Regions from separate parts of the Brevibacillus sp. LEMMJ03 genome, predicted to be linked through region 3. Evidence: riboswitches for the same ligand, from Rfam matches in the RefSeq annotation. Region 3 holds a riboswitch; each other region holds the start of a gene.
What was found. A riboswitch is a leader RNA that binds a small molecule or an ion and turns the genes downstream of it on or off. The one in region 3 is predicted to bind S-adenosylmethionine.
Positions count from the first base shown of each region.

Region 1: linked by a shared signal. The riboswitch ahead of metH (methionine synthase) and the one ahead of FOI68_RS05390 (sugar ABC transporter substrate-binding protein) in region 3 are both predicted to bind S-adenosylmethionine.
Region 2: linked by a shared signal. The riboswitch ahead of FOI68_RS17510 (MetQ/NlpA family ABC transporter substrate-binding protein) and the one ahead of FOI68_RS05390 (sugar ABC transporter substrate-binding protein) in region 3 are both predicted to bind S-adenosylmethionine.

Region 1 covers NZ_VKJN01000001.1:81,075-84,346, reverse strand. The annotation lists gene metH (methionine synthase) at 1-1,423, opposite strand, end outside; SAM riboswitch class I at 1,537-1,636, opposite strand; gene FOI68_RS00400 (YjcZ family sporulation protein) at 1,843-1,950, shown strand; gene FOI68_RS00395 (hypothetical protein) at 2,119-2,598, shown strand; gene argS (arginine--tRNA ligase) at 2,951-3,272, shown strand, end outside.
Region 2 covers NZ_VKJN01000014.1:96,834-100,105, forward strand. The annotation lists gene FOI68_RS17505 (sigma-54-dependent Fis family transcriptional regulator) at 1-950, shown strand, start outside; SAM riboswitch class I at 1,176-1,292, shown strand; gene FOI68_RS17510 (MetQ/NlpA family ABC transporter substrate-binding protein) at 1,446-2,270, shown strand; gene FOI68_RS17515 (methionine ABC transporter ATP-binding protein) at 2,307-3,272, shown strand, end outside.
Region 3 covers NZ_VKJN01000003.1:141,834-145,105, reverse strand. The annotation lists gene FOI68_RS05395 (sugar ABC transporter ATP-binding protein) at 1-155, opposite strand, end outside; gene FOI68_RS05390 (sugar ABC transporter substrate-binding protein) at 187-1,329, opposite strand; SAM riboswitch class I at 1,448-1,567, opposite strand; gene FOI68_RS05385 (hypothetical protein) at 1,838-2,752, shown strand; gene FOI68_RS05380 (FTR1 family iron permease) at 2,830-3,272, shown strand, end outside.

The sequences.
Region 1 (3,272 bases), on a different contig from region 3:
CCTCCAGCTTCCGCTCCCGGCTGACCGCCATGCCGGTCTCGTCGATCGTGCCGACGACGACGGCTGCGCCGTACTGGTGAATCAGCGGCACCACCTGTTCAAACCGCTCCAGCCCGTCTTCCAGGTTGATCGAGTTGAGAATGGCCTTGCCCTGCGAGTACCTTAGCCCGAGCTCCATGACGCGCACGTCGGTGGAGTCGATCATCAGCGGCGCTTTCACCTTTTTGACGACAAACTGCAGGAACTTCTCCATGTCCCCGTACTCGTCCCGGTCCGGGTCGGCGAGACAGATGTCGATGATCTGCGCCCCCCGCTTCACCTGGGCGCGGGCGATGTCTGACGCTTCCTCGTACTGCCCGGCCGCGATCAGGTCGCGGAATTTTTTCGACCCGATCACGTTGCTCCGTTCGCCGACGAGCAGCGGCCGGTTGTCCGGTTCCACGTAGACGACCTCGATCCCCGACACGGCGCTGACCGGCTGTCCGGCGGGGACGCGGGGCTTGCAGTCCTTCAACGCTTCCGCCAGCGCGCGGATATGCTCCGGTGTCGTGCCGCAGCAGCCTCCGGCGACGTTGAGCCAGCCCTGCTCGGCAAACGCCCGCATCTTGGCGGCCAGTCCGTGCGGCGTCTCGTGGTAATGGCCGTTTTCGTCCGGCAGGCCGGCGTTGGGATAACAGCTTACCCCGCACTGGGCCAGACCGGACAGCGTGCGCAGATGGTCGCGCATAAACTCCGGGCCGGTGGCACAGTTCAGGCCGATGGTAATCGGCTTCAGATGTTCCAGCGAGACGTAGAACGCTTCGATGGTTTGACCGGCCAGGGTCGTGCCCATCGGTTCGATCGTGCCGGAGACCATCACCGGCACTTCCCTCCCCAGCTCCGCGAACGCCCGGCGGATGCCGATGCCCCCGGCCTTGACGTTCAGCGTGTCCTGCGAGGTTTCCAAAAGCAGCGCATCCACGCCGCCGATTAGCAGCCCTTTCGCCTGCCGGTAGTACGCTTCCACCAGTTCTTCGAAGGTGACGCCTCCCGTCAGGGACAGCGTCTTGGTCGTCGGTCCCATCGAGCCGGCGACGTAACGCGGCCACTCCGGGGTGGAATAGGCGTCAGCCGCTTCCCGCGCCAGCCGGGCCGCGGCGATGTTGATCTCCAGGTCTTTTTCCGCCACGTCGTACTCGGCCAGGACGATGGAGGTGGCGCCAAACGTGTTGGTCTCCACGATGTCGGCGCCCGCCTCCAGGTATTTTTCGTGAATGGAGCGGATCACGTCGGGGCGGGTGAGATTGAGCAGCTCGTTGCAGCCTTCGTAGGCCTCGCCGCCAAAATCATCGGCGGTCAGGCTGGCCTGCTGCAGCATCGTCCCCATCGCACCGTCCAGAATCAGAATTTTCCGGTAAAGCTGTTCGCGAAGACTTGGTTTCATGGGCAGACTCCTTTTCTCACAAACTCACAAACGTATCGGTTCGAGTACAGCAAAAAATCCTCTCCTGTGTGCCAGAAGAGGATTTGTCCGCGAAACATACACGCATGACCATCCTCTTATCTTTCAAAGCACACGGCTTTGCTGGAATTGGCACCTGGTAATCCGGTTGCCGAGGCTTCATTGGGCCAGTCCCTCTGCCTCTCTGGATAAGAGTCGTCACTATCTCTTATGCGGTTTTGTCAAACGGCAACGATGTTTGAATGTATCTTAACACCCCCCTCTCCCCGCGTCAATGAAGAATTTGTCTATTTTCTCCAGCCCGTGACCCCCGCCCATTTTTGTGAAGCTGGTCATCCGCCCACAACAACCGGCACATTCGTGTATAGACTGAAGCATAACGGAAAGGAGGGGAAACAACAATGAGTACTTCCTTCTGCGGATCCGGCATTTTCGGTGACACGTTCGCGCTGGTGCTCGTTCTGTTTATCCTGTTGGTCATCGTCGGATGTTCGAACGACTGCAACTAAACGGGCGCTTACATGAAAAGGAGCCTAGCTGCTAGGCTCTTTTTGCGCTGGACAACCCTGTCCGTTCGCCGTTCCCTGCGGGACTCCCCGCCTGCGCCCCGTTCGTTGTCAGCCGCCGCCCGTTTTTGCTATGATGAAAAGCGATCCGGTACAAAGGAGCGAACCGCTGTGAATCATTTGGTACCCTGTGACCGTCAGGAATTCCTCTCCCGCCTGGAGACGGTGAAAGAGCTGGAGCAAACCGATTTTGAGACCTACTCGATCGTCAAGAATCGAGAGACGGGGCAGCACTACCTTCGCTATTCGTTTGAGCACATCAACCTGTCCGAAGGAGGCAGGCGGGACGAATACGACCACTTCCTCCCGCTGGAATCGGACGACGTGCTGGGCATTCTGTTTGGTGACCAGCCCTACCGCTTTCCCGATCACTGGCGCTCCCCCTATCTGCGCAGCGGGACGGATGAGCGGCTGATGCCGTTTGATCCCAGCGAAAACCACGACCTGGAGGAAGAGGCCGAAGCAGAACGGGCGCTGCTCGCCAAGCTGGTCGAGTACAAGCGGCAGTGGCAGTCCGCCGACGACAAGGAACGGCTGACGCGGGACCTGTTCCACGACTTGGACGATTTGCTGAAAAAACCGGAAGAGTGAGTTGCATCCCGCGGGAGATGTCCGCTATAATGCTAGAGAAACATAGTCGTCGCCGAAGAGGAGAGTACTCCGTCAGAAAGCGGAAGCGAGCCGGGGACGGTGGGAGCCCGGTGCGGAATGACGCGGGGAAGCGCACCTCGGAGACGCGTCCTGAAGGTCCGGACGACCGGATTGCGTAGGGCACGCCGGGTCTGCCCGTTACCGCAGGCAAAGCGGCTTTCGCCTGTCCCCGTGCGGGAGGCGAGAGCAACAAGAGTGGCACCGCGGGAGTACAACCTCTCGTCTCTTTTCCCGATGAGACGCAGAGGTTTTTCTATTTTTTTCAGATTCCCAGAAACGAAAGGAGATTTCCATGAGCTATAAGCATCAAGCGGCCAGCATCATTGCCGCAGCACTCACCCGCCTCGGCGCGGACCAATTTACCGCCGAAACCGTATACGACATGCTGGAAACCCCGCCCAATCCCAGCATGGGGGATATCGCCTTCCCCTGCTTCCAACTGGCCAAGGCGCTCCGCAAGGCTCCGCCGCTGATCGCCGCCGAGCTGGCCGGCGAGGTAAGCGGCGCGCCGATTCGCGAAGCCAAGGCGGTCGGTCCGTACCTCAACCTGTTCCTCGATCAGGAAAGCGTCGCCCGCGACGTGATCGGCACGATCCTGACGCAGGGCAGCGCAT
Region 2 (3,272 bases), on a different contig from region 3:
CGAAGGACACGGCCAGACAGCCGCTGCACACATTCGACCGGATAGCGGGCTCTTGTCCCAGTCTGCAGAGCGCCAAGGCGTTGGCACAAAAAGTGGCGGAAACGGATCTGTCCGTTCTTCTCTTGGGCGAAACGGGAACGGGCAAAGAACTGTTTGCCCAATCCATTCATTCCGCCAGTTTGCGAGCGCGGCATCCGTTTATTGCCGTCAACTGCAGCGCCATTCCGGAAACGATCATCGAAAGCGAACTGTTCGGATACGAGGGAGGTGCCTTCACGGGAGCAAAAGCCGAGGGGAATATCGGGAAAATCGAAGCGGCGCATCAGGGAACGCTGTTTTTGGACGAGATCGGCGACATGTCCCTCCGTGCCCAGGCGGCGCTGCTCCGCGTCCTGCAGGAGAAAGTGGTTACCCCGGTGGGCAGTGTGAAAAGCAAACCGGTCGATGTCCGCATCATCGCGGCAACAAACAAGGACCTGCGGGAAGAGATCAAGGCGAATCGATTCCGGGCCGACCTCTACTACCGATTGAAAGGAATTCAGATAACCCTGCCGCCTCTTCGCAAGCGGAGCGATGTGATTGAGCTGGCGGAACATCTTCTCCGGACGATGAGCGGCTCTGCTGCGATCACACTTTCCGCGGAAGCACAGACAAAGCTGCGTGCCTATTCGTGGCCGGGAAACGTACGGGAGCTGTACAGCGTGTTAAACCAGGCGGTCTTCTTGGCGGAAGGGAATTCGATCGGTCCCGAACATCTTCAGTTTGAAACGGAAGAACGGGAGGAGGAACATCAACAAAAGGTTCCTTCCTTACCGGTTTTGGAAAAAGAGGCGATCGAGCAGTCGCTTCGATTGGCCCGCTGGAATATCAGCAAGGCAGCCCGAATGCTTCAGATCAGCCGCAATACGCTCTATCGCAAAATGCAGGAGTACAAGATCTTTCAACCGTAACGATTCGGCCAAGGACTGTTCGTGGATTGCTGCGGCGACTCGCTCGGGAGACCAAGGAGAGGCGGCTTTCCGCCTCTTTCGTTCGTTTTGCGACCCGATTCGATCCGTTTTGACAATTTTCAATACATAGCGACAATAAACGATAAAGTCATTGACAGACACCTGCGGACACGTTATAATCCAACTAATCAAATCGGAATTGCACTTACAACTGGATAGGATGATCTCTTATGAAGAGAGGTGGAGGGACTGGCCCTGTGAAGCCTCGGCAACCTAAACGAACATTTGTGGTGCCAAATCCAACGGATCGATTCCGCTAGGTTCGATTCCGAAAGATAAGAGAGGTATTTACGCAGCAGGCGGCTTGCTGCCCTTACCTCTTCTTTGTAAGAGGTTTTTTTATTGAAAGGAGAGGATGCGTTCACATCGATGCCGTTGTTTTCCCAATCATGCATTCATACATCGTTTCATCGGAGAAAAGGAGAGAAGACCATCATGAAAAAAACGCGTTTCTTGTTGATCATGCTGCTTGTGATCGCCACGCTGCTTTCCGCCTGCGGAGGAAACAAGTCGGACAATTCGGCCGCACCGGCTGGGGAAAAAACAACGATCAAAGTGGGCGTCACCGCCGGCCCGCACGAACAAATCCTCAACAAGGTAAAGGAAGTGGCCAAAAAAGAAGGATTGGACATCGAAGTCGTCGTGTTCAACGACTACGTTCTTCCCAATCAGGCGCTGGATAAAGGAAACATTGACGTAAACAGCTTTCAAACCATTCCGTTTTTAGAGAAATTTAACGAAGATCACAAAACTCATATTGTCGAAATTGGCAAAACCGTCACCTTCCCGATGGGGATTTACTCCACCAAGTACAAGAAGGTGGAGGACATCCCGGAAGGCGGCACGGTCGGCATCCAAAACGACCCGACCAACCGGGCGCGCGCCCTGCAGCTCTATCAGGCCGCGGGATTGATCAAGCTGAAAGACGGTGTCGGCAACAAAGCAACGCCGCAGGACATCATCGAAAACCCGAAAAAGCTGGTCTTTAAAGAACTGGAGGCGGCACTGCTCGCCCGGACGCTGAAAAGCCTGGACGCGGCAAGCATCAACACCAACTTTGCGATGGAAGCGGGGTACAACCCGAAAAAAGACGCGATTTTTGCCGAAGGGCCGGACTCCCCGTACGTCAACATTCTCGCCGTAAACGAGAAGGACAAGGACAACCCTGTCTATCAAAAACTGGTCAAGATCTACCGCTCGGAGGAAGTCAAGAAGTTCATCGAGGAAGAGTTTTCCGGATCGGTGCTCCCTTCTTGGTAAGGAGGGAAACGTCCCAACAGGGAGGAGCTTGGGCAGATGATACAGCTAACGAATATTCACAAGACGTACAAGGTTGGCAGCAAACAGGTGGAAGCACTGAAAGGCGTAACGCTCCACGTCAACAAAGGCGAAATTTTCGGCGTGATCGGGTTCAGCGGAGCAGGGAAAAGCACCCTGCTCCGAACGATCAACCTGCTGGAAAAGCCGACAAGCGGATCGGTCGTGGTCAACGGGCAGGACATGCTGAAGCTGTCCGAGAAGGAACTGCGTCACGCCCGCAAAAAGATCGGCGTCATTTTTCAGCACTTTAACCTGCTGTCGTCGTACAACGTTTTTGACAACGTCGCCGAAATCCTCAGGATGAATCGGGTGCCGAAAGAGCAGATTCGAAAAAAAGTGGAGGAACTGCTGCGCCTGGTAGGGTTGGAAGACAAGGCGAGCGCCTACCCCTCCCAATTGTCGGGCGGGCAGAAACAGCGGGTGGGGATAGCCCGGGCGCTTGCCATGGATCCGGAAATCCTGCTGTGCGACGAGGCGACCTCGGCGCTTGACCCGCAAACCACGGAGTCGATTCTTGACCTGCTTTTGGACATCAACCAAAAGTTTAACCTGACGATTGTGCTGATCACCCACGAGATGCAGGTGATCAAAAAAATCTGCGACCGCGTGGCCATTATGGAAAACGGGGTCATCATCGAGCAGGGAACGGTATTGGATGTCTTCAGCAATCCGCAGCAGCCGACGACGCGCAATTTTATCAAGACGGTCTTTGATGACCAGGTCCCGAAAGAGATGCTGGCCAAAATCAAGAACGCCGGTCCCAGCGCGTACATCCTGCGCGTCGCGTTCCGCGGGGATGCGGCCCTCGATCCCGTTCTGGGAACGCTTGCCTCCCGCTATCCGGTCAGGACAAACCTGCTGTACGGGTCGATCAGCTCGATAAAAGGAACCGCGCTCGGCATCCTGCTGCTGCATATTTCCGGTGAAGAAAAAGCGGTGCAG
Region 3 (3,272 bases):
GAGAGAATTTTCACCAGCGTGCTTTTGCCCGCCCCGTTGGCCCCGAGGATGGCGTGCACCTCCCCGCCGCGCACGGTGAAATCCACCCCGCGCAGGGCGTACACCCCGCCGTACTGCTTGACGATCCCCTTCATTTCCAAAATGGAGGCCGTCATCTCGCATCCCTCCCTGATCTGTCCGTTCCTGTCACTTGTGCTTAGCCTCCAGCGCGGCCATCCACGGCGAGACGGCGGCGTCGCTACGTCCCCATCCGCTCACGTATTGAGCCAGTTCGGACATGTTGACCGGTTTGTCCGGCAGTTTGTCCTGGCTGACCAGATGCGGATCGAGCGAGAAGTACTTGGGCGTGTGTTCGCCGGCGATCTTTTGGTAGAGGAAGCGGCTCTGCACCCGTCCGATGTCGGCCGGATCGGTCGCCGCCGACGCTTTCCACGGGCTGTCCTTCTCCTGGATGAGCTGCAGGTCTTCGTCGGACAAGTCGATGCCGAACACCTTGATCTCCGTCCGTCCCGCCGCCTTGATCGCCCGCGTAGCCCCTTTGGCGAATTCGTCCCACGGCGCCCACACGGCAGCGATGTCGCCTTTGTTCGGGTACTTTTTCAGGATCGCATCCATCTGCGCCTGGGTGTCCAGCGCCGTGTTCGGGGTGGCCGAACCGAAGCGGGCGATCTCCTTGATGTTGGGGTAGCGCTTGAGAAAAATCTCGTAGACGCGGTTGCGCTTTTCCATCGGCGCAAAACCGCCCACCCAGATGTAGACGATGTTGCCTTTCCCGTCGATGGATTGGGCCAGGTTTTTCAGCCCCTGCCAGGCCAGGCTGTAGTCGTCCTGGTCAATCACGGTGACGCCGTCCACCTGGTCCAGGTCGTTGTCGAACGCGACGACGGGAATCCCCGCCTTGACCGCCCGCTCCACGCCCGGCTGCAGCGCTTCCGCACGGCCGTGGTTGATCAGGATCCCGTCCACTTTTTGGTTGACCGCGGTGTCGAGGTGGGCCGCCATTTTGCCCAGGTCGCCGTCCGCGTTGTAGACGACCAGCTCGCCGCCGAATTTGCTCACCTGCTCTTTGACTCCCTGCAGGTACTGGGCGGAAAACGTCCCGATGGAGAACTCGCTGACCAGAGCGATTTTCAACGGTTTGTCCACTGCCGCCGGAATGGCCGCCGAGGTAGACGCCGCCGGTGATGCGGCTGCCGGCTGCTGCGGCGCGGCCGCCGGCTGGGACGACTGTGACGTGGCGGACTGGGCAGACGGCGCCGGCGGCTGTTCACTGGTGCAGCCCGTCAGCAAAAGGGCCGCGACGAGACTGGCTGTCATCCATTTTTTCATCGTTTTCATCTGGTACATCCCCCCGTATGAGTGCGTGAAAAATGATGGCATGGACGGAAAAACCGGAAAAAACAAACGCCTCTTTCCCTGAGGAAAGAGGCGCGGTTCGCTCGCTCACCTCTCATCTCTCAGGAAACATTCCTGCAGGAGTTAGCACCGTGCCGCAAGAGCCGCATGCTCTTGACAGTCGGTTGCCGGGCGTCATCGGGCCAGTCCCTCAGCCTGCTCTGGATAAGAAGGCATGTGTAATTCCAAGTTTTCCACTATGCTTTTGATGATGAGGACATCATACATCGAAGCCGGCGGCTCCGTCAATCCCGTTTTTGGGAGTTTTTCAGAAATATTCGCGACTGTAAGCAACTTCCAAAAACGGATGGAACGGCATGTGCTCCTTTCATCGAGAATGAAAATCTTTATTGACGCGTACGGGATGCCCCTTTATTATCAGGAGAGGAGATCGTTTTGATAATGATTATCATTATATTAATGATAGAAAGGAGGAGGCTCCGTGCCGCTGCGCCTCTTGCTCGCCCTGTTTCTGGCGCTGCTTCTGCCCGCATCCGCCTTCGCCTATTCCTACGGCGACCCGAACAAGGAAGACCTCGCGGAGAGCTTCAAGGAGATCGCGGCCAAGCTGGAACAGACTCCGGAAGACTGGAACGGCGCCCACCAGGCGTTTCTCAGCCGCAAAAACGAGATCGCCCTGGAGTTTGGCCAACAGACCGCCCAGACGCTGGAAGCGAACTTTTCTCAACAAAACAAGGATCTCGTCCTGCACAACTACAAAGCGCTGCTGGTGAAGAACATCGACCGCCGGTTGACAAACGCCGAGCAGCAGTTTGACGACTACGCCAAGGCAAAGCTGCTTTTGGCAAAAGGCAGAGGGACCCTCAACGTGCTCGCCCCGTACATCAGTGACAGCGCTTCTAAAACGGCGTTCGCCGCTTTCGACAAAGCGCTGGCCGCGCTGGGCAATCCCGGCCTGTTCGGCGTGGGGACCGTGCCTTCCGACAAGAACGAGTTCCTGAAGCAGACCAAACTGATTCGCTCCACGCTCCAGCCGCTGTTTCCGTGGAAAGGGGGAACGGCCTCTCCGGCCGGCACGAAAACGACGGCAGGCGGTTCGTCCCCTGCCGGCCAACAAACGCCGACGTCCGGCAGCCTTCCTGGGCAGTCGGCCGTTTCCCCCGCCGCACAGGCCCCGGAACAATCTCCCGGACAGGGAGAACCGGCCGCACAGTCGTCTGCCCATTCCGCCGGCGGACAGACAGACGGCCCGACCGCGAACCCGGCGCCCGCCGGAGAAGGCGCCAAACCGGCTCCGTCCAAGGTAAATCCGGTGGTCACCGCTTCTCTCATGGGCGGCCTGATCATCGTTTTCGGCAGCTTGTTCTGGCTCGCCAAACGAAAGAAATGGATCTAACCGTCCATATCGAAAAAACGGGAGCGACCTCTTCCGCGCGGGGAGGTCTCTCTCCGTCGTAGAAGGGGGAGGTACCCATGGACATACAGGCGTTTCTCATCACCCTGCGGGAAGCTTTCGAAGCCCTGCTGATCATCGGCATTATCGTCACCTATCTCACCCGCGTCGGCGCCCGCCAGTGGAACAAATGGGTGTGGGCCGGCGCCGGTTTGGCTCTTTTCGCCAGTTTTCTCGTCGCTCTCCTGTTTCAAATCGTGCTTACCGACTTCCGCATGATGGCGAGCGAAAACTACATGCGGATCGGCATGCTGTTCGCTTCCTCCCTGCTGTTGACGCACATGGCGGTGTGGATGTCCGGCCAGCAAAAAGACATGCGAAGCGACATGCACAGCAGGCTGGACAAGATCCTGACGGCGGGCAGCGCAGCCAACCTGATCGTCCACTCCTTTCTCGTGACGCTGAGGGAAGGCGTGGAGACCGTCTTCTTCTTTGCGGCAATCAGCGGCGGGGACATCCAAAA